3 regions of the Chloroflexus aurantiacus J-10-fl genome follow, and region 1 is predicted to be linked to each of the others. Evidence: riboswitches for the same ligand, from Rfam matches in the RefSeq annotation. Region 1 holds a riboswitch; each other region holds the start of a gene.
What was found. A riboswitch is a leader RNA that binds a small molecule or an ion and turns the genes downstream of it on or off. The one in region 1 is predicted to bind S-adenosylmethionine.
Positions count from the first base shown of each region.

Region 2: it holds a riboswitch for S-adenosylmethionine, as region 1 does, so the genes downstream of both, mtnA (S-methyl-5-thioribose-1-phosphate isomerase) here and CAUR_RS07610 (trans-sulfuration enzyme family protein) in region 1, are expected to answer to the same signal.
Region 3: it holds a riboswitch for S-adenosylmethionine, as region 1 does, so the genes downstream of both, CAUR_RS18225 (homocysteine synthase) here and CAUR_RS07610 (trans-sulfuration enzyme family protein) in region 1, are expected to answer to the same signal.

Region 1 is NC_010175.1:2,013,542-2,020,771, forward strand. Features, by position in the region: gene CAUR_RS07595 (hypothetical protein) at 1-232, opposite strand, end outside; gene map (type I methionyl aminopeptidase) at 251-1,027, opposite strand; gene CAUR_RS07605 (methylenetetrahydrofolate reductase) at 1,064-1,987, opposite strand; gene CAUR_RS07610 (trans-sulfuration enzyme family protein) at 1,991-3,187, opposite strand; SAM riboswitch class I at 3,262-3,368, opposite strand; gene CAUR_RS07615 (class I SAM-dependent methyltransferase) at 3,438-4,211, opposite strand; gene CAUR_RS07620 (GNAT family N-acetyltransferase) at 4,325-4,873, opposite strand; gene CAUR_RS07625 (acetyl-CoA C-acyltransferase family protein) at 5,120-6,307, shown strand; gene fabG (3-oxoacyl-[acyl-carrier-protein] reductase) at 6,396-7,139, shown strand.
Region 2 is NC_010175.1:4,064,564-4,071,793, forward strand. Features, by position in the region: gene ahcY (adenosylhomocysteinase) at 1-423, opposite strand, end outside; gene CAUR_RS15910 (Gfo/Idh/MocA family protein) at 444-1,484, opposite strand; gene CAUR_RS15915 (carbohydrate kinase family protein) at 1,481-2,455, opposite strand; gene CAUR_RS15920 (uroporphyrinogen decarboxylase/cobalamine-independent methonine synthase family protein) at 2,504-3,565, opposite strand; gene mtnA (S-methyl-5-thioribose-1-phosphate isomerase) at 3,562-4,605, opposite strand; SAM riboswitch class I at 4,664-4,770, opposite strand; gene secF (protein translocase subunit SecF) at 5,032-6,039, opposite strand; gene secD (protein translocase subunit SecD) at 6,097-7,230, opposite strand, start outside.
Region 3 is NC_010175.1:4,647,261-4,654,490, reverse strand. Features, by position in the region: gene CAUR_RS18235 (sensor histidine kinase) at 1-49, opposite strand, end outside; gene metX (homoserine O-acetyltransferase MetX) at 208-1,344, opposite strand; gene CAUR_RS18225 (homocysteine synthase) at 1,411-2,706, opposite strand; SAM riboswitch class I at 2,808-2,919, opposite strand; gene CAUR_RS18220 (SRPBCC family protein) at 3,324-4,124, shown strand; gene CAUR_RS18215 ((2Fe-2S)-binding protein) at 4,250-4,732, shown strand; gene CAUR_RS18210 (xanthine dehydrogenase family protein molybdopterin-binding subunit) at 4,777-7,140, shown strand; gene CAUR_RS18205 (FAD binding domain-containing protein) at 7,196-7,230, shown strand, end outside.

The DNA of each region.
Region 1 (7,230 bases):
AATCCCGTTCTTCGGCGGCACGGATCGCTCGTCGCTTTAGTGCGCGCCGTGAAATCGGGATAACTTCGTTGAGCGTTGCCCAAAGCTGCTCTTCAAGCTGAGGTTGGGCAGCCAGTGCAGCCTCAATAGCCTGTACATCGATACCACGGGCATGCAACTCGGTCGCGATCTCGATGGCACGTGATCGATCACCGGCAGCGAGTGCTGCGATCAAAGCTTCTTCGAGCGTCATCGTTGATCCCCCTCCTGCTCAGGCCGTCAGAATAATCGGCCCTTCTTCGGTGATAGCCAGCGTATGCTCGAACTGCGCTGACCGCTTGCCATCAGCAGTGCGCACCGTCCAGCCATCGCGATCAACTTTAGTTGCGGCTGTGCCGGCGTTGATCATCGGTTCGATTGTGAACACCATCCCGGCGACGATTTTGCGGGTCTGCTGGGGATCGTCGTAATGCAGAATGGTCGGTTCTTCGTGGAGATTACGCCCCAGGCCATGACCGGTATATTCGCGCACCACCGAAAAGCCATTCGCTTCAGCGTGGCGCTGAATTGCGGCACCGATTGCCCGCAAGGGGTTGCCTACCCGTGCCTGCTCAATCCCCAATTCAAGGCAACGCCGGGTCACGTCGAGGAGTCGTTGCGTCTCATCATCAACCTCGCCGACAGCAAAGGTCTCGCACGCATCGCCGATCCAGCCGTTGAGGCGTAGCCCGATATCGATGCCGACAATATCACCCTGGCGGAGGCGATCACGCTTGCTCGGAATACCGTGACAAATCACGTCGTTAATCGAAGCGCAGATCGTGCCTGGAAAAGGGGGAATGTAGTTCCGCCGTCCGGCGGGTACATACCCTTTGTATACCGGCTCGGCCCCGTGCGAGCGAATGAACTCTTCGGCAATTGCATCGAGTTCAGCCGTCGTTACCCCTGGCCGAATATGCTCACGCAGCACCTGAAACGTCTGCCGCACCAGTTGACCGGCAGCACGTAGGAGTTCTATCTGGGCAGGAGATTTTAAAATGATAGCCATAGTGGTACTTTCATCGATCAGCATGTACTACATATGTTATAGCACATTCTCTTCGGTTGACGGTACCGGTGGCCGGGGTAACAGACCGGCCTGTTCCACGACCCGTGGAATCGCCCGCGTCCAGTCAACCGACATAATGTGAACGCCGGCCACACCTTCTACGCTGAGTAGCTCGTTGACCAGTTCGGCAGCCAGGGTGATCCCTTCCGCTTCGCTGTCGGTAGCCCGCTGCATTCGCTCAATCACCGTCTCCGGCATAAGGGTACCGGGCAGGTGATCGCGCAGGTAGATGGCCGAGTGCGGTCGACGCAAGATCATCACGCCGGCCAGAATATACGCCTGTTGGTGTAAACCGGCTGCGCGTACATCGGCCATCCACTGCCGGAATCGCCCGACATCGAAGATGAGTTGCGTTTGGACAAATTCGGCACCGGCCTCGATCTTTTTCTCAAGGCGGGCAGCCCGTTCAACATTGGGGTTCGCGACGCTGCCGATAAAGAATCGTGGCGCCTCTTTGAGCGGCGTACCGGATTGGAACGTCGCCTGATCGCGTAGCGTGCGTAAGACCCGGATCAGTTGGAATGAATTGAGATCGAGGACATTTTTGGCCTCTGGATGGTCGCCAATCCGGGGATGGTCACCCGTCATTGCCAGTAAATTACGAACACCAAGGGCCGCTGCACTGAGCGCATCGGCTTGCAGGGCAATCCGATTGCGATGCTGGCAGGTCATCTGCATGATCGGCTCAATGCCGAGTTGTTGCAAAATGACACTCCCACCCAGCGACGACATGCGGGCAATACCGCGCTGGTTGTCGGTCAAATTGACCGCATCGACATAATCGCGAATGTTGCGGGCCAATGCTTCGAGATGGCTACGTGCCGCCCCCTTTGGCGGTGCAATCTCGCCGGTAACGACAATCTGGCCGGCAGCGAGCCGGCGCTGAAGGGTAGAATGCATAGGTTATTCGTCGGCAAGAGCCTGTTGCAGATCGGCGATCAAGTCACTCACATCCTCAATCCCGCACGAAAGGCGGATGAGGTTGTCGCGAATACCCACCGCCAGCCGTTCTTCACTACTCAATTCATAGTAACTCATAAGTGCCGGTTGTTCAACCAGGCTTTCAACACCACCAAAGCTCGGTGCAATGTACGGCAGACGCAACCGGTCGACCACAGCCATGGCACTCTGCAAATCGCCGACTACTTCAAATGAGACAACGCCGCCAAAGCCGCGCATTTGGGCACGGGCGACGGCGTGGTCGGGGTGTTCGGGTAATCCCGGATAATGCACCCGGCTTACCCGTGGATGACGGGCCAGAAATTCGGCTACTGCCTGACCATTGTGATTGTGGCGCTCCATGCGCAGGGCGAAGGTCTTCAACCCACGACCGAGCAGATACGCGGTATGCGGATCACAGATACCACCGAGGATACCCTGAGTTTCGCGCAGCGCACTGATGATGGGTGGCCGACCAATGATCACACCGGCCAGCAGATCGTTGTGACCTGCCAGATATTTGCTACAGCTATGCACCACCAGGTCGATCCCGTATTCCAGTGGCCGCATATTGTAGGGGGTAGCGAAGGTGGCATCGATGAGCGTCTTAATCCGATGCTCGCGGGCAATGCTTGCCACGGCAGCCAGATCGATCACCCGCAGGTAAGGATTGGTAGGCGCTTCCGTAACAATCAGGCGAGTGCGTCCCGGCTCGATAGCAGCCGCAATCGCGGCAGGATCGGCGGCAGCTACAACGCTATGCGTCACACCCAGCCGGGCCAGCATGGTACGCACGAACTGGCGGGTGCGCCGATAACCGTCATCGGTCAGAATAACGTGGCTTCCTGATGGGAGAAGTGCCAGCATCACCGTCGTTAATGCATTCATCCCGGAAGCGCAAAGCAGTGCTGCGGCAGGTGCCGTTGGTGATTCGAGAGCGGCTAATCGCGCTTCAACGGCTCGTACAGTCGGATTGCCGTAGCGACCGTACTCTTCACGCTCCAGGTCGCCTGACTGGAAAGCGATCAACTCAGCGCTATCACGGAAGGTGTAGGTGGCACTGTGAACAACCGGTGGGGTGATGGCATCAAATGCACGCTGACGCGGTTCACCCGCGTGAACTGCGGCCGTACTGGGTCCGGTAAACTGATCGATAGCCATAAGAAAACCTCTCATCAAGGCGACGAGAGGTCAGATGACGTTCTTCTACCGATTAACGGGAAGACGCCGCTCTCCTCTCATCTGCCAGCTTTATGCTGCCGGAGTTGCCACCCGTCAGGTTCACTTCCGCCGGGTTGGCGCGGTTTCGCAGGGCCGGTCCCTCCACCGCTCTGGATGAGTGCAGCGTTCTGCAATTGGTGGTGAGTATAGCAGGGGAACAGGTTGTTGTCAATGGGGGAAGCACAGACAATTACCCGGGAAGTTTTGTGCAAAAGTAGATCTCTCCACTATCTTTGGTTAAACCCATCTGCACGGCTGCTTCAGGGTCGGGGACGAGATCGGTAACCGTGGTTGTTTGCACAGTAAAACCTGCCCCACGTAACCGGTCGGGAAAATCTCGTCCATACACACGAACATGGTCTTCCTGTCCAAAGGCAATAAATCGTGCTTGTGGATCGACAATGCTGGGATCCTCAAACGTCACTTCGGCCATAATCGGCACTAACAGGATTGCCCAACCGGTTGGTTTCAGGACTCTCCAGAACTCGCGCATGGCTTTTCGATCATCTGGCACATGCTCGAGAACATGGCTGCACAGTATCACATCAAAGGACGCATCAGGATACTGAATATTCGTGATATCCATTTTTACCATCACGTGATCGTCGTTCAGATCAGCCGTGATATAACCAGACCCTAGCTTTTGGTGAAAGATTGGTTTGAAACATGGTTCTGGCGCAATATGAAGAACATCCTTTGGTCTGCCATCAAACAAGTCAGTTTTTTGGGTTAAATAGAGCCATAATAGCCGATGACGCTCTAAAGAACCGCAATAAATGCACAAAGCACCTTTACGGCGTGACCGACCGTAAGGTGCAAATGCACGTAATGATTTCTGACAAACAGGGCAAAAATGGTTTTTGCCCTGGTATAACATCAGGTTTTTCACTCTAATCACAAAGTCACGAGCATTACGCAATGGCCGTTTTACGTCGTTGGGTAATACGCTCAAAAAACGTTTCATTCATAATCTCCGTAAAACATTGACAGGGAAAAGAGCCGCTCTTAATATCGGGTTCGTAACCTGCCACTGTGCCAGAGATGAGACGTGAGACTGTTGCTGCCTGTATTGGATGATCACACCTTCAAAAACGCCGACATAATCACCACATCGTGCAGATCGCCGTTGCGATCAATGGCGTGGCGTGTCAACTGACCTTCAACCGCGAATCCCAGGCGCGAGAAGATGGCCTGACCGGCTTTCAACGCCGCTAACATCGCTACTGTCACCTTTTGCGCACCTAAATCACGAGCTGCTTCGACAATGGCCTGCGCCATCTGCATGCCAAGGCCACAGCGCCGCCATCCCGGCTTGACGAGCAGGCGAAGTTCGGCGACATGGTTCGACCAGCCCGGTACCCGGCGTGCTGATGCATAGGCAGCGATTGAGCCATCATCGGCAATGGCCACCATCTGCCGCCAGTTTTCGGCGAACGAGGCATTTACCAGGCGGGTAATAATTTCGGGGTTGGTAAAATCTTCTTCCAGATAGAGGAGATCATCTTTGGGAAGACTTAAGCCAAATTCTGTCAGCGCTGCCCGGTCACTTTCCACGAGTGCCCGAATGGTGACCTGTCGATTGTCCTTTAGCGCTACATTGCTCATCGCTGCGCTGCGTTGAACCATGCCCGACCTCCTGCTGGGTTGATGAGGAAATCTGTTGTATGAAGTGTGTGAAATATACCACATGAAGTTACAGTCGGGTTACTCCCCGCCGAAATCGAAATGATCGGGCGTGGTTTGGCACGATGAACGATGACAGATCTTCTCAACCCATTCCTTGTTGCTAATCCTGATATAATTGTACGTGTTCCTTGAAGTTCGGCAAGTAACTGGCGGAGTCGCCCGGCGATCCGTCGCAAGGAGGTCGTCATGAGCGAGAAGCGAGAGGTCGTGGTGCTCAGCGGCGTGCGCACGGCCATTGGCACATTTGGTGGTAGTTTGAAGGATATTCCGCCAACCGAATTGGCGGCACTGGTTACCCGTGAAGCAGTTGCCCGCTCTGGCCTGCAACCAAACGAAATCGGTCATGTGGTCTTCGGGCACGTGATCAATACCGAACCGCATGATATGTATCTGGCTCGCTATGCGGCGGTACGCGGCGGTCTGTCGGTAGAGACTCCAGCCCTAACGCTTAACCGGCTCTGCGGTAGTGGGTTGCAGGCTATCGTGTCGGCGGCCCAATACATTTTGCAAGGTGATGCTGAAGCAGCCGTTGCCGGTGGTGCCGAGTGTATGAGCCGTGGCCCGTACAGCTTGCCGGCCATGCGTTTCGGTGCCCGTATGAATGATTCAAAGGTCGTCGATATGATGGTCGGTGCCCTAACCGACCCGTTTGACGATTGCCATATGGGGGTAACTGCCGAAAACGTGGCGGCAAAGTGGGGAATCAGCCGCGAAGATCAGGATCAACTGGCTTACGAGAGCCATATGCGCGCAGCGCGGGCGATTGACGAAGGACGTTTCGCCAATCAGATCGTGCCGGTTGAGATTAAGGTCAAGGGTGGTACCGCCCAATTCATGGTTGATGAAGGGGTACGCCGCGATACGACCATCGACAAGCTGGCCAAGCTCCGCCCGGTGTTTCTGAAGGATGGTTCGGTGACGGCCGGCAATGCTTCGAGCATCAATGATGCAGCAGCGGCGGTAGTGCTGATGGATCGGGCCACCGCTGAGCGGCGTGGCTACAAGCCGCTGGCGCGTCTGGTCGGTTACAGCCACGCAGCCGTTGAGCCAAAGTATATGGGGATTGGCCCGGTACCGGCTGTACGACGCCTGCTTGAGCGCACCGGCTTGCGCATCAGTGATATTGATCTTTTCGAGGTCAACGAAGCTTTTGCAGCGCAGGCGCTGGCTGTGATCCGCGATCTGGAGTTGCCGCCTGATCGCACGAATCCCAATGGTAGTGGTATCTCCCTCGGTCACCCGATTGGCGCCACCGGCTGTATTTTGACCGTCAAAGCAATTCACGAACTACACCGCACCGGTGGCCGTTATGCCCTGGTCACGATGTGTATCGGTGGTGGGCAGGGGATTGCTGCGATCTTCGAGCGAATGTAGGTGTGCTACAATTGTGAGGCTACGAGCCGGCACCCAGCGTTGGTGTTGCCGGCTCCAGGAACAAAAATCGCACGTTTTGGAGGTAGGAATGGGCAAGTTAACCGGCCGGGTTGCAATTGTTACCGGCGCTTCGCGGGGGATTGGACGGGCAATTGCGCTGGCGTTGGCCGCAGAGGGCGCCAAAGTTGCTGTCAACTACAATAGTAGTGAGGCCGCAGCACAAGAGGTGGTAGATACTATTGTCGCCAATGGTGGCGAAGCAATGCCGATACGGGCAAATGTGAGCCAGGCTGATGAGGCTCGCCGTATGGTGCAGGAAGTGATTGATCGCTGGGGACGAGTTGATATTCTGGTGAATAACGCCGGTATTACCCGCGACCGCACCCTGCGCAAACTGACCGATGAGGATTGGAGCACCGTCATTCAAAATAATCTCAACAGCGTCTACTACTGCACGACGGCCGTAATGCAGACGATGATGGAGCAGAAGTACGGCCGTATTATCAATATCAGCTCATTTGTCGGTCAGGCAGGTAATTTTGGTCAGGCCAACTATGCGGCGTCGAAGGGTGGTATCATCGCCTTCACCAAAACCGCAGCTCTTGAACTGGCGAAGTATAACATCACAGTGAATGCCCTGGCGCCTGGCTTTACAGTGACCGATATGCTGGCTAAGGTACCAGAGCAGATTCAGGAGCAGATCAAGGCTCGTATTCCAATGGGGCGGTTTGGTCTACCCGAAGAGATTGCCAAAGCCGTGGTCTTCCTGGCCGCCGATGGTGACTATATCACCGGCCAGCAGATCAATGTTAACGGCGGTGTGTATATGTAAACTGTGAGGGCGCTGAAGCTGAGCGCTCTGTCGGATAGAGCAGCGATTCACACGAAGGGCGGAAGTATAGCTTCCGCCCTCGCTGGCTCAT
Region 2 (7,230 bases), 2.1 Mb from region 1:
ATCGGGGCGATCCCTCAGCACACCGGTCACCAGATCGGCGCCGTCGTCCATGGTTAACTGCGGATTGTGATCGAGCGCAGCCCGGATGTGGCTGTAATACACCTCGTTGCTTTCGCCTTTGATTGCGAAAACCGGAATCTCTTCATAGGCCACCAGAGCAGCAGCAACGTCATCCTGCGTGCTCAGAGGGTTGGATGCAACCAGCACCACGTCGGCACCGCCAGCAGCCAAAGTCCGCATGAGGTTGGCAGTCTCGGTGGTAACGTGCAGACAGGCGCTGATGCGCAGACCGGCCAGTGGGCGCTCGCGGGCAAAGCGCTCGCGGATCAGGCGCAGCACGGGCATCTCTTTTTCGGCCCACTCAATGCGCTTGCGGCCTTGCTCGGCCAGATTGATATCTTTGATGTCGTAGCTTACGGTCATAGCTGGTAGACTCTCCTTTACTAATAACCAGGCGACGTGCCGACCGGCCATTCCGGTGTGAGTGTCGGCTGGTGGACAACAGTATGTGTGGCAGTAGCAGCACTACGAAAGAGTGCCTCCATTGCAGCCAGGTTGTCGAGCGACTCGGTCAACGGCATTGCCCCGATTGCCGGTACCGGAGCGCCACCGCTTGCCAGCGCAGCAAAGCCCTCGGCTTCGAGCCGAAAGTGATCGGCAGCCGGGATCGTCACTGTCTCTACCGTCACGTGACGACCACCGCGGGCAATCGCGATTGTGGTTGCCAGATCAGGTGTCGGATTGAACGGTCGTTCAAGATGAATCCATCCTGCGCTGCCGATGATTTCGATGCGCTGATTCCATGCACTCTGAAAGCTGCAAGTAATGGTGGCCACCCGATCTTCAGCAAACCAGAGCAGGCCGCTCAGACTCAGATCAACCGGTTCGCCGGTAACAAAGGCACTGGCTTTTTGGGGCGCACTGCCAAAAGCCATACGGGCATAGCTCAGCGGGTAGCATCCGATGTCGTACAGCGCACCGCCGCCCAATTCAGGGTTGAGCCGGATGTTTGTCGTATCATCGAGCAAAAAGGCAAAATTGCCTCTCACCTGTTTCACATCACCGATAACGCCATCAGCCAGTAAGCGTTGAACGGTGATGGTTTGCGGATGGAAGCGGTACATAAAGGCTTCCATCAACAAACGTCGGTGCGCCTGCGCTGCGGCAGCCATCGCCAGGCCATCGGCCAGGGTCGTCGCCAGCGGCTTTTCACACAGCACGTGTTTGCCGGCCTGCAACGCCGCAATCGACCAGCGTGCATGCAGGCTGTTGGGCAGCGCATTGTACACCGCCTCAACGTCGGGATCGTTCAGCAAGGCTTCATAGTCGCTATAGGCGCGAGCGATCCCAAATTCGCCGGCGAAGGCGGTCGCACGTTCGGCATCACGGGCTGCAACGGCAACAACCTGCTCGGTCGCTGATACTGCCACAGCGGAAGCAAAGCGACGGGCAATCCGACCTGCACTCAATATCCCCCACTTCATGCTGCCTCCCGTAGTGAAAAGAGGTCGTGCGGCAGATCGTGACCAAATGCCTCTCGATAACGCTGCGCGAATTGGGTGGGGGTAAAGCGATGTTCCTGGCAGCCACGCTCTTCAATCGCATACGCTGCACAGAGGGCCGCAATCCGTCCGGTGACGTCAAGTGGCAATTGTCGGGCCAGACCAAAGGCAATCCCGGCCAGATAGGCATCACCGGCACCGGTTGGATCGCGCACTTCAGCGACCGGTGCAACCGGAATAGTGGCAGCCAGTTGTCCATCCACGTAGATGTGCGATCCTTCGACACCACGAGTGACCACAGTGATTGGGGCCTGGGCGATCAACTCCGCTTCACTGATGCCGAGACATTTTGCCATCATCCCAAACTCATAGTCGTTGCTGATCAGGACGCGCGCCCCTTTCAGGCCCACCGTCAGCAAATCAGCATCGAGGCGGGGTGTTTGCTTGCCCGGATCGAAGATGTACGGTACCCCCATCTGCTGGCATTCAAGCGCAAAGCGACGCATAGCGTCTGGATTGGTCGGCGAGATGAGCACCAGATCATCAGCAGTCAGACCACGATTGATCAGGGTGTTATGGTGATCGTGCCCCATGGCGCCGGCATAAAATGCCACAATCTGATTATTTGCCTGATCGGTATTAATAAAACACGAGGAGGTAAACTCATGTTCAATAATTGTAATTCCGCTGGTGTCAACCCCGTGTTCTTCTAAGAGTTCGCGGTAAGCACCAAAATCATGGCCGGCGGTACCAACGATGAGTGGGCGTTCACCGAGAAGCGCTAAATTATATGCAATATTTCCGGCTACTCCACCGCGCAACTTGCGCATCGAATCTACAAGAAAACTAACCGAAATGATATGTGCCTTATCGGTTAGCATAAAATCTTTAAAATAACCGGGAAAGTCCATAATGTAATCAAAGGCCAGGGAACCGGTGACTACAATTTTCACAGCGTCTGCTCCTCATGCTCAGCCCGCACCAGGCGGAATTTCGATATTTTATTGATTGCTAACACTTATTGCCTGCTGCATCAAGTGCGCTGTTTCGCTACAAAGCTGCAACGCCTGCTCAGCATAGGCTGGACTCATATAGCTCAAGCTACCGGTAAATGAGAGAAATGATTGTTGCTGCACAATGTGCAAGGCGACACCGGTTGTCTCTGCCACCTGCTGCATTCCCTTTAACACCTGATCGCGCAAATCGGTTGCCGTTGCGGTGTCGATCTGCCGATGTTCAGTTGGAATAATGCCCCAGGCCAGACAGCCACCATCGGTCAGGAATTCGGTGAGCGCCGACGTAGCTTTCAATAATGAGTCGAGCTGCTCTGTTACATGCAGACCGATGACATCAACCGGCAAATGCAGTATCTCTGACCAACGCACGTGACCGCTCAGAAAGATGCCACGCCAGGAAGGTAAGTCGGCCAGAAAGCGGTTAAGCATGTCGAGGCCATCCTCCCAGGTCAATGGACATAACGGTGTGGAGAGCGCATCAAGGAATGGCTCCTCAATCATTGCCAGACGATGATCTGCATAGCCCTGGACTTGTTCGTGTTGCCAGATGACGCGCAGGCTACAGAATTGGAGAATGATCTCGCGCCATCCCGGATCGTAAGCCAGTGGTCGCTCGTGATCATCGGTTAAAGCCAGACTCAGGCTCACCGGGCCAATGGTCTCATATTTCAACAGTAGGGGTTGGCGGTCTTCTGCGTTCAATCGACGCAAGATCTCTTCCAACGCGGTGTAGGCCGAACCGGTCAGGGCAGCCGGCTGTGTATCGCCGCGCAGGTATGCCAGACTCACCTTTGTTGCTTCCTGCTCCAGGATAGCCTGATCGACCATCAAACGGTCACGCTCAATATCAATCTGAATGCCCGGCAAGCCCTGCGCTGCCAGAGCGAATGGGGTATCGGCCAGTGTCCGGGGAGGCGGGAGTGGCCATGCCGGCGTTTGCGGTTGATAGCGACAGATCAATTGTGCAGCCTGCGCCAGGCTCTGGTGAGGGAGACCACCGCGCAAGAGTGGCTGACAGGCCGGTAACAGTGCTCCGAACCTGCTCATCGCCCACTCTCAAGCTGACGCAATGCGGCCAGATATGGCGGTCGCACGATGCCCCGTTCCGTAATAATCGCTGTCACCAATTCGTTTGGTGTCACATCAAAAGCCGGATGCGCAGCTCGCACACCCTGGGGCGCAATTGCTACGCCGGCAATGTGGGTGACTTCGGCAGGATCACGCTCTTCAATCGGAATATCGGCGCCGCTTGCTGTCGCGAGATCGATGGTTGAAGAGGGTGCAGCGACGTAGAAGGGAATATTGTGGTAGCGTGCGAGTACTGCCAGGCCATATGTACCAATTTTGTTTGCGACATCCCCATTAGCTGCAATGCGATCCGCACCGACAATCACGCAATCTATCTGCCCACGCTGCATCATAAAGGCAGCCATATTATCGGTGATCAACGTCTGCGGAATGCCGGCTTGCAAGAGTTCCCACGCCGTCAATCGGGCACCTTGCAGGAATGGCCGCGTCTCATCAACAAAGACATGGACAGGCCGCCCCTGGGCAAAGGCGGTGCGGATCGGGGCCAGGGCAGTACCATAACCGGCTGTTGCCAGCCCACCAGCGTTACAGTGGGTGAGGACGTGACCTCGTGGCGGGATCAATGACGCCCCATGCTCACCAATGGCGTGACACATTGCCAGGTCTTCAGCAAAGATCGCTTCTGCCTCAGCGTGCAGCGCGTGTTTGATCGCTTCCACTCCTTCGCTTGCCACCGCCTCCGCCCGGCGGAGCATGCGGCTGGTGGCCCACGCCAGATTGACGGCGGTTGGGCGTTGCGAATCGAGCGTTGCTTTGGCCTGGACGAGTTCGGTCAGGAGTGCTGAAGGGGTAAGCGCAACACTTTGCTGCGCGACGAGGGCCATACCGTATGCGGCAGTGCAGCCAATGGCTGGTGCACCACGTACTTGCATACTCCGAATCGCGTATGCAACTGCTGCCAGATCGGTGCAGCGCACAACCTCCATCGTGTGTGGTAACTTGCGCTGATCGATCAGGCAGACTGCGTCATTTTCCCACCAGACTGTGCGGAGTTCCATAGGCGTCGCAATAAGATGGAGCCACTCGCACGGCGAGAGGCTCCGATAGACTTCGTTCCTCTCATCTTTCGGCCAATGATATCCATTGCCGCTGGATTTGGCACCTTCCCTGGCGGGGGTTGCCGGGCGTCATCGGGCCAGTCCCTCAGCCCATCTCGATGAGCATCTGAAGTTCGCCGACGCACCATGGCGCCGCACGCGAACGTTGTCTGCGATTATAGCATGATTGCGGGTTTGCAGCAAGTAGTATCGCCTCACACCTCAATCTATACTGCACGCGGCTGGGCCATTCCTCCGATACGATCAGTGTGTCGGGGTATTTTGGCGTACAGAAGCCAGGTTTTCACTCACGTCGTTGTTGCCGGTGACAGAAAAGGGGCAGGTCGCGAACCTGCCCCGTACTGAAGGTAACTTTTATACTCTGTTCTATGCTCCTGAGCGAACCTCTACTTCATCCTGGCGGCCACGCTTAAACCAGTTGCGCCACTCGCGATGCTCCCACACCACCAGCAATTGCGCCGCGTTGAAGATCGACGAGTACGTTCCGCTGACCAACCCGATAAGCAGGATTAAGACAAAATTGCGGATGGTATCGCCGCCAAACAGCAGCAGCGCTGTCAGGGTGAAGAAGGTCGTCAACTGCGCATTGATCGACCGTGGCAGGGTTTGCACCAGACTGTGGTTCACGATGTCATCGAACGTCTCGGCGGGATGACGATTGATTAGATTTTCACGGATGCGATCAAACACCACAATCGTATCGTGTACCGAGAAGCTCAGTGTGGTGAGCAAGGCCGTCAGGAAGAGAGCATCAACCTCTAACCCGATGGTAGCTCCCAGGATAGCAGCAATGCCTAGCACGACTAACACATCGTGCAGCATCGCAATCAGGGCACAGACACCGTAACGAAAAGGATGTGGCGCCTTGCGAAACGCCCATGTCAGGTAGAGCAGAATGATCAACGAAGCCCCGAGCACGGCAATGATAGCGCTGCGCGTTGACTCGGCACTGACTGTTGGCCCAACGCTCTCTAGCCGCTCACGACTGACTGTGCCAAAAGCGTCGGTCAGGGCTTTCGTAACGGCATCGATTTCGGCATTTGGGTCAGACTCGCTCAATGGTCGTGTTCGCACCAGCGCGGCAGCTACCGGTTGGCCGTCAATCACCGTTGGGCTGAGCTGAACCTGTGCGCTCTCGAAGCCGGCCTCCGCAAAAGCCTGCGCGATCCGGTCGGTGCTTAATGTCTCAGGCGTAACATCGGGAAAGCGCAATTCCCACAATGCGCCACCGGCGAAGTCAATGCTCGGTCGTAAGCCAATTCCCGGTCGTCCCGTCGTCAGCAACGGGTGCAGGAAGAGCATATACAGGCCGGGCAAGATAATCAGCAGTGAAAAGGCAAACCACCAATAACGACGGCGGACGAGATGTTCCATACAGGCGTTACTCCAGTATTGCGCGGTGTCCGTGTGATCGACCGAATTCGTTTCCTGTTACGCGGCGGTCTGTACCGTTGGTGATGGCTCGCGGCGATCTACACCAAACCACCAGGCTCGTTCATCGCTGAACAGAGGCAGTACCAGCCGCAGGAAGGTTCGCGACACAACAAGCGCCGTAAACAGACTAACGACGATGCCAAGTCCCAGGGTCAGGGCAAAGCCCTTAATCAGGCTGACGCCGAAGCTGTTGCCAAACATAAACAGGACAATGCTGGTAATCAGCGTTGAAACACTCGAGTCCCGGATGGCTGGCCACGACTCGACAAACCCTAGTTCGAGCGCACTGCGAATGTCACGACCGCGACGGTACTCTTCGCGTAGACGGGCGAAGATCAAGACGTTGGCATCAACCGCCAATCCAATCGAAAGGATGAAACCGGCAATGCCCGGCAGAGTCAGGGTGACTGGGATCAGACGGTAAATCGCGAAGCTGATAATCGTGTAAATCAGCAGCGCCACCGTTGCAATCAATCCTGGGCCGCGGTAGAACAAGATCATGAAGATAGCGACTACTGCCAGCCCAATAATTCCTGCAGTGATACTGGCCTGTACACTCTCCTGACCGAGGGTTGCCGTCACAGTACGACTTGTCTCGACTACCAGGGGTACCGGCAGGGCACCGTATTTCAACTGATTGAAGATACGGGTTCGCTCGTCCTCGTTGCTCACTTCAATGATTCCAGAACCGTCCGTCAGCGCAGCATTAATCACCGGGCAACTCACAACTGTGTTGTCGAGCACAATACACATTGGCCGGCCAACATTCGCTGCGGTAAAGGATGCCAGCCGCTGTGCTGACTCACCCCGGAAGGCAAACGAGACGGCCGGACGACTGCCGAGGGTGCCACCCTGCGAGAAGGTCGGTTGTACGGCACTGGTGTCCAGATCGGCACCATCAGTAATGCTCTGGTAGATAGGGCCGAGGGTGGTAGGATCGGTAATGTTTCTGCTTTCGAGCAACTGAGGTGGCGGAATGGGGCTACTCGATGTCCGCACAATGGCGCCGTCGGCCAGGAATTCCCCTTGCGAGTCGATGAACTCGAGCCGGCCGGTGCCGCGCAGGGTCTCGATAGCCTGTTCGGGATTGGCTACCCCTGGCAGCTCAACAATAATGCGGTTATTTCCCGC
Region 3 (7,230 bases), 2.6 Mb from region 1:
GAAATAACATAATGAACGGCGTTCCTGCAATGAGGAGCCGTTTAGCCACAGGCAACCGCAACCACTGTGTCAGCAGCCTTCTGGAACGTTTCAAGGGTGCCCTCTATCCGGTGCCGATGACGCCTATACATTATATGTAGTAGATCAGTGCATGCGCAACCGGATGAGTCATAAAAAAACTATTAAAAAAACAACCCATACGCCATACTATTCTGTCATCAGTCTGTTCAGAAAATCGCGGATCAGCTCGCTCTGCGCTGCGACATCGGTCAGGAATGCGTCATGCCCGGCATCGGTGGTAATCAGATGGGTTGTGAATGAACGACCGGCAGCTTGCGCGGCTGCCGCCATCTGATACGTTTCTGCCGGTGGGTAGAGCCAATCGCTGCTGTACGCCAGGGCCAGAAAACGGGCACGGGTCAGATCAAAGGCGGCTGTCAGCGATCCATACCGTGCTGTCAGATCCCAGTTGTCCATCGCCCGCGTGATCACCAGGTACGAGTTGGCATCGAAGCGGTCGTTGAAGCGCGCCGCCTGATGTTCGAGGTAGTGTTCGATAGCAAACCGTGGCCCTAAATCGAGCGCATCACCATCAACCCGACGGCCAAACCGCTGTTCCAGTTTTTCTTCGCACAGATAGGTGATGTGACCGAGCATGCGGGCTACTGCCAGCCCATCACGTGGCGCATCGCTATCGTAGTAATCACCGCCTCGCCAGCGCGGATCGGCCATAATTGCCCGCCGACCGATATAGTTCCAGGCCACAGTCTGGGGGCTAGAGCGGGCACTGGTAGCCAGCAGGATGGCGCCACGCACCCGTTGCGGATACTCTACTGTCCAGGCCAGTGCCTGAAATCCACCCATCGAGCCACCCGCCACGGCAAGCAGGGTATCAATGCCCAGCGCATCGATCAGACGCTGTTGCGCATGCACCATATCTTCAATGGTGATAAGGGGAAAGCGTGAACCGTAAGGTCGTCCATCAGACGGGTGTGGACTTGACGGGCCGGTTGAGCCACGGCAGCCGCCGATCACATTTGAGCAGATCACGAAGTAACGATTGGTGTCAAACGGACGACCCGGCCCGATCATTGCGTCCCACCAGCCGGGTTTGCGGTCGGTTGGACTGTGAAACCCGGCAGCGTGGGCATCGCCAGACAGAGCGTGCAGAATCAAGATGGCATTCGAGCGATCCGGAGCCAGTTCACCGTAGGTTTCATACGCCAGAGTGATCGGACCTAACGTCGCTCCGCTCGTAAGGGTCAGGGGGGTTGTCCAATGCATCCGTTGAGTACGCACAATGCCAACCCCCTCTGGGGTTGGCGCCTGCACAATTGCTTCCATATTGTCGTTGCTCCTTGCCGGTATCAGAGAGCAGCGACGCCGTTGTCGTTGCTCTCTGATCCAACACTATGATGGGGTTCCTGCCAGGGCATGATCAAGATCGGCCAGAATATCGTCAATCGTCTCCAGGCCAATCGAGAGCCGGACATAATCGTCGGTCACGCCGGTCAGCAATTGTTCTTCCGGCGTCAACTGGCTGTGGGTGGTGGTTGCCGGATGGATCGCAAGGCTCTTGGCATCGCCAATATTGGCGAGGTGCGAGAAGAGCCGTAACCGCTCAATGAAGGTACGTCCGGCGGCACGCCCACCCTTCAGGCCGAAGCCAACAATCCCACTCTGCCCACGCGGCAGATATTTCTGAGCCAGGGCATAGCTTGGATGGCTGGGAAGACCGGGGTAGTTGACCCACGCCACTTTGGGATGCTCACTCAGATAACGGGCCACTGCCAGCGCATTCTTGCTGTGTCGTTCCATCCGGAGTGGCAACGTCTCCAGCCCTTGCAGGAACAGGAAGCTGTTAAATGGGCTAAGCGCAGCCCCAATGTCGCGTAGCCCTTGCACTCGTGCCTTGATAATGTACGCCAGGTTGCCGAAAGCCTGGGTATAGATCAGGCCGTGATAGCTCGGATCGGGATTGGTAAATTCGGGAAAACGGCCACTGGCTGCCCAATCAAACTTACCACTGTCAACAATGATGCCTCCGATAGCCGTGCCATGACCACCAATGTACTTGGTTGCCGAGTGAATCACAATATCGGCGCCGTGCTGGATCGGTTGCCACAGGTACGGTGTGACCGTGGTCGCATCGACGATGACCGGCACACCCTGCGCATGCGCAATTGCGGCAATGCGCTCCAGATCGAGCACATCAAGCCGTGGATTGCCGACTAATTCGAGGAAGAAGGCTTTGGTACGCCCATCAATCGCAGCGGCAAAGCCATCGTAATCACGGGCATCAACAAAGCGAGTCGTAATGCCTAACTTTGGTAATGTATGACGGAAGAGGTTGTAGGTGCCGCCATACAGGTCAGAGGATGCGACGATATTGTCGCCACTTCCGGCCAGGTTGAGAATAGCCAGCGTTTCAGCGGCCTGCCCCGATGCCAGCGCCAGCGCACCTACTCCGCCCTCCAGTGCCGCCATCCGCTGTTCAAAGACATCGGTGGTCGGATTCATAATGCGAGTGTAGATATTACCAAACTCTTGCAGATTGAACAGGCGTGCTGCATGGTCTGTGTCTTTGAATTGATAGGATGTGGTGGCGTAGATAGGAACAGCTCGCGACCCAGTGGTCGGATCGGGGGTTTGGCCGGCATGCAGGGCGAGAGTTTCAAAACCGGTGAAGCGCGGAGCATCAGACATAACAACCTCCTCAAAACAGATAAGCCAGATTGCAGGCAACAAAAACGCCCTCAACGTGCGATGAGGGCGTGAAATCGTTGCACTAAGCCGTTCTTCCACGTCGCTCATCTTCCAGAACACCTCTGCCGGACTTAGCACCGTTCGTATGCGGCGACGCATACGAGGGTTGCTGCGGTTTCAACGGGCCGGTCCCTCCACCGCTCTGGATGAGTGCGTGTGTGTTGTTGAGGTACATTGATGGTGTCGCCTGCACCATACAACGGTATCCAATATAAACTATGCGACGTATCTTTGTCAAGTATTTTGGGGAGCGTATTCCCGATGCGCGACCAGATAGTTTTTGGACGATGCGTGGTTCACGGTTTTGCAAACCGTATCACTTCGTAAGCAGGCACCAGCATCGCCATTCTTTTGCCTTGACAAAGCATTTACTATTAGGTAGGATAGATATGGAACCCATATCTGAAGCTACATATAGTCACCGTTGCACGTATACCGAATTATTGCTGCAACCCTGATCGCCGTCACTGTGTCTGTTGTGAGGTGATCAGCAGGGATCGCTCTTCGATAGAGGTTGTCCGGCTTGGTGCATCTGAACCGGTCAACAAGGAGTGAGTGTGAAGATCGCCGGTAATTACACATTTGCCGCCAGTCGTGAGGAGGTGTGGGCCGCACTGAATGATCCAGAGGTATTGGCTCGCACCATCCCCGGTTGTCAACGTCTCGAACAGGTCGGCGAGAATGAATATGAAAGTACGTTGAAGATCGGTCTGCAAGCCGTTCGTGGTGTGTACAGTGGACGGGTCAAGATCGACAATCTGCACCCACCTGAGTCATACGAAATTCATGTTGATGGAAAAGGAAGCAATGGCTTTCTGAAGGGTTCTGGTAGTATTCAGCTTCGCGAAGAAAACGGCCACACGATCCTTGACTACGGTGGCGAAGCACAGATAGGTGGCACAATTGCGAGTGTTGGTCAGCGGTTGCTCGATGGTGCTGCCAAGACGCTTATCTCGCAGAGTCTGAAGGCGCTGGCAGCGCAGATCGAAGCTCGCCGCGCCGGTGGATCGGGCAGTGAAGCTGTTGCCGAGCCGGCGGCAGCACCTGCTGCACCTGAGACACCTCCGGTGGCAGCACCTGTCGAATCGGCGACGGAAACGTCAACCACTACATCTGCACCGGCTTCAGCGCCTGCTGCATCGACATCAGCACCTGCCGCCGAGGTAAGGGAAGCACCGGCCTCAGCCCAACCGGAAACACCATCGTTCCGCCGCACGATTCACGTGCCGGCAGGAGAAGGGCTTAGCGAAATTGATGTCGCTCTAGGAGTAGTAGAGGATTTTCTGAAAGAGCGCCCATGGGTGCCCTGGGTGATCGTCGCCTTCTTACTCGGCTATCTACTCGGTCAACGACGCTGACCAGGTGACACCATCACAATAGCTTACCTGATCGGGCGGCACCACTCACGACGCTGTCCCGCCGTTTTCGCCCGTCATAACATTAGTCTGGTTGTTCGTTTCGCAGACAACGAGGAGGTTGGAGAGTGACAACGATTACGGTCACGGTCAATGGTGTTCGCCATACCAGCGAGGTCGAACCCCGCCTGCTGCTGGTTCATTACCTGCGCGAGCATCTGAATCTGACGGGTACCCACATTGGGTGCGACACCAGCCAGTGTGGTGCGTGTGTGGTTCACATTAACGGGGTCAGTGTGAAGTCGTGTACAACGTTGGCCGTTCAGTGTGATGGTGCCGAGATTACCACCATCGAAGGTCTGGCTCAGGATGTTCAGTTGCACCCGTTGCAAGAAGGTTTCTGGGAGAAGCACGGCTTGCAATGTGGTTTCTGCACCCCTGGCATGATCATGGCTGCTGCCGATCTGCTCAAACGTAACCCCAATCCCTCCGAAGAAGAGATTCGCCACGGTCTTGAAGGTAATCTCTGTCGCTGCACCGGGTACGAGAATATTGTCCGTGCCGTGCGCTACGCTGCCGAGAAGATGGCAGCAATGCAGGCCGCTGATTAATCCGTCCGACAGAAGTTCACACAGAACCTAGTGAGGAGTCAAGGATGACCGCTACCGAAATGAAGGAGCGATTGGTTGGACGGGCGCTCAAGCGCCGTGAGGATCCGAAGCTGATTACCGGCCACGGCAATTACCTCGACGACATCAAGCTGCCGGGAATGCTCCATATCGCGCTGGTGCGTAGCCCACACGCCCACGCGAAGATTGTCTCGATTGATGCCAGTCGCGCTCTGGCAATGCCGGGTGTTGTTGCGGTGTTCACCGGCAAGGATATGCTTGACATAAATCCAATGCCGGCAGCATGGCAGGCGGCTGGGGTGAAGAATTATCCGGTTCCGCCACGTGCCCTGGCAGTCGATAAGGTAGCACTTGTCGGTGATCCGGTGGCGATGGTGGTTGCCGAAGATCGGTATATTGCACGTGACGCTGCTGATGCAGTTGAGGTCGAGTACGAGCCGCTGCCGGCAGTTGTCGATGCGCGTAAGGCGGTTGAACCCGGCGCCCCCCAGATTCACGAAGCAGCTCCCAACAATATTGTGTTTGAATGGGAGTGTGGTAACAAGGCGGCAGCCGATGCGGCGATTGCCAGCGCTGAGGTGGTTGTTAAGGAAGAGATTATCAACCAGCGCCTGATTCCCACCCCGATGGAGACTCGCGGTTCAATTGCCCGTTACGATGCTACGACCGGCGAGTGGACCGTCTGGATGACGTCGCAGGCTCCCCACGTGCACCGCCTGCTCTTAACGGCGTTTGTCTTCGGGGTGCCGGAGACCAAGCTGCGCTGTATTGCGCCAAACGTGGGTGGTGGCTTCGGTCAGAAGATCTTCTGCTACAACGACATGGCCTTCACCATGTGGGCTGCCCGTAAGCTGGGCCGTCCGGTGAAGTTCGTTGAAGATCGCTCTGAGAACTATAAGTATTCAACCCATGGTCGTGACCATATTACTGAAGCTGAGCTGGCCGGTACGCGCGACGGTAAGATTACCGGTCTGCGCGTGAAGACCTGGGCAAATATCGGGGCGTACTTCTCGACCGTTGCCGCCGGTATTCCAACAACGCTTTACGGGCGCATTATTACCGGTGTCTACAAGATTCCTGCCGCGTATGTCCACGTGACCGGTGCGTATACCAATACGGCAATGGTGGACGCTTACCGTGGTGCCGGTCGCCCTGAAGCCAGCTATCTGATCGAGCGGATGGTTGACCGCTTCGCCGCCGAGATCGGGATGGATCCGGCTGAAGTGCGCCGCAAAAACTATATTCAGCCTGAAGACTTCCCCTACGATAACGGTCTCGGTCTGCTACCCTACGACAGCGGCAATTACGAACCGGCCTTGAACAAGGCGCTCGAAATTGCCGGTTATGCCGAGTTCCGCAAGCAGCAGGAAGAGTTGCGCAAGCAGGGCCGGTATCTCGGTATCGGCATCTCATCGTATGTTGAAATCTGTGGCATCGCCCCCAGCGCCTGGATGGGTGGTCAGGGTTGGGGCGCCGGCCTCTGGGAGAGTGCGAATGTCCGTGTCCATCTGACCGGCAAGGTCGTGGTTACGACCGGTTCTCTCCCCCACGGCCAGGGTCTTGAGACCACATTCGCCCAGATCGTCGCCGATGAGTTAGGTGTACCCTACGAAGATGTTGAAGTGCAGTGGGGCGATACGCAAGGAACGCCATTCGGGTACGGCACCTACGGCTCACGCTCGCTGGCAGTCGGTGGGGTGGCGATTAAGCGCAGCGTCGATAAGATTAAGGAGAAGGCGCGCAAACTGGCTGCTCACCTGTTGGAAGCGAATGAAGCGGACATCGTCTTTGAAAATGGCCGGGCTTACGTCAAGGGTTCACCCGACAAGGCCAAGACGATTGGCGAACTCGCTGCGGCAGCGGCGGTTGCTTACAACTTGCCACCTGGCATGGAGCCGTTCCTCGATGAGACCAGCTACTACGATCCGCCGAACTGCACCTTCCCGTTCGGTACCCACGTGAGTATTGTCGAGGTCGATCCGGAGACCGGCCATGTCAAACTGCTGCGTTATATCGCGGTCGATGACTGTGGCAATCAGATCAATCCGCTGATTGTCGAAGGGCAGATCCACGGCGGTATTGCTCAGGGGCTGGCCCAGGCGCTCTATGAGGGTGCAGTCTACAACGAGGATGGCCAGTTGCTGACCGGTACGTTGATGGACTACGCAGTACCGACCGCGGCGATGGTACCTCATATCGAAACCGACCACACCGTAACTCCGTCGCCGGTCAATCCACTGGGCGTCAAGGGTGCGGGTGAGGCCGGAACGATTGCGTCGGCGCAGTGTGTGATGAACGCCATCATTGACGCACTGGCACCGTTTGGGGTGAAGCATCTCCAGATGCCGGCAACGCCGGAACGCATCTGGAAGGCAATCCACGGGAAGTAGGTGTATGCCGGCAGGTGCAGGATTCCCCTGCGCCTGCTCACCATAAGGAGTAGCTATGATTCCAGCCCCATTTGATTACTATGCGCCAAC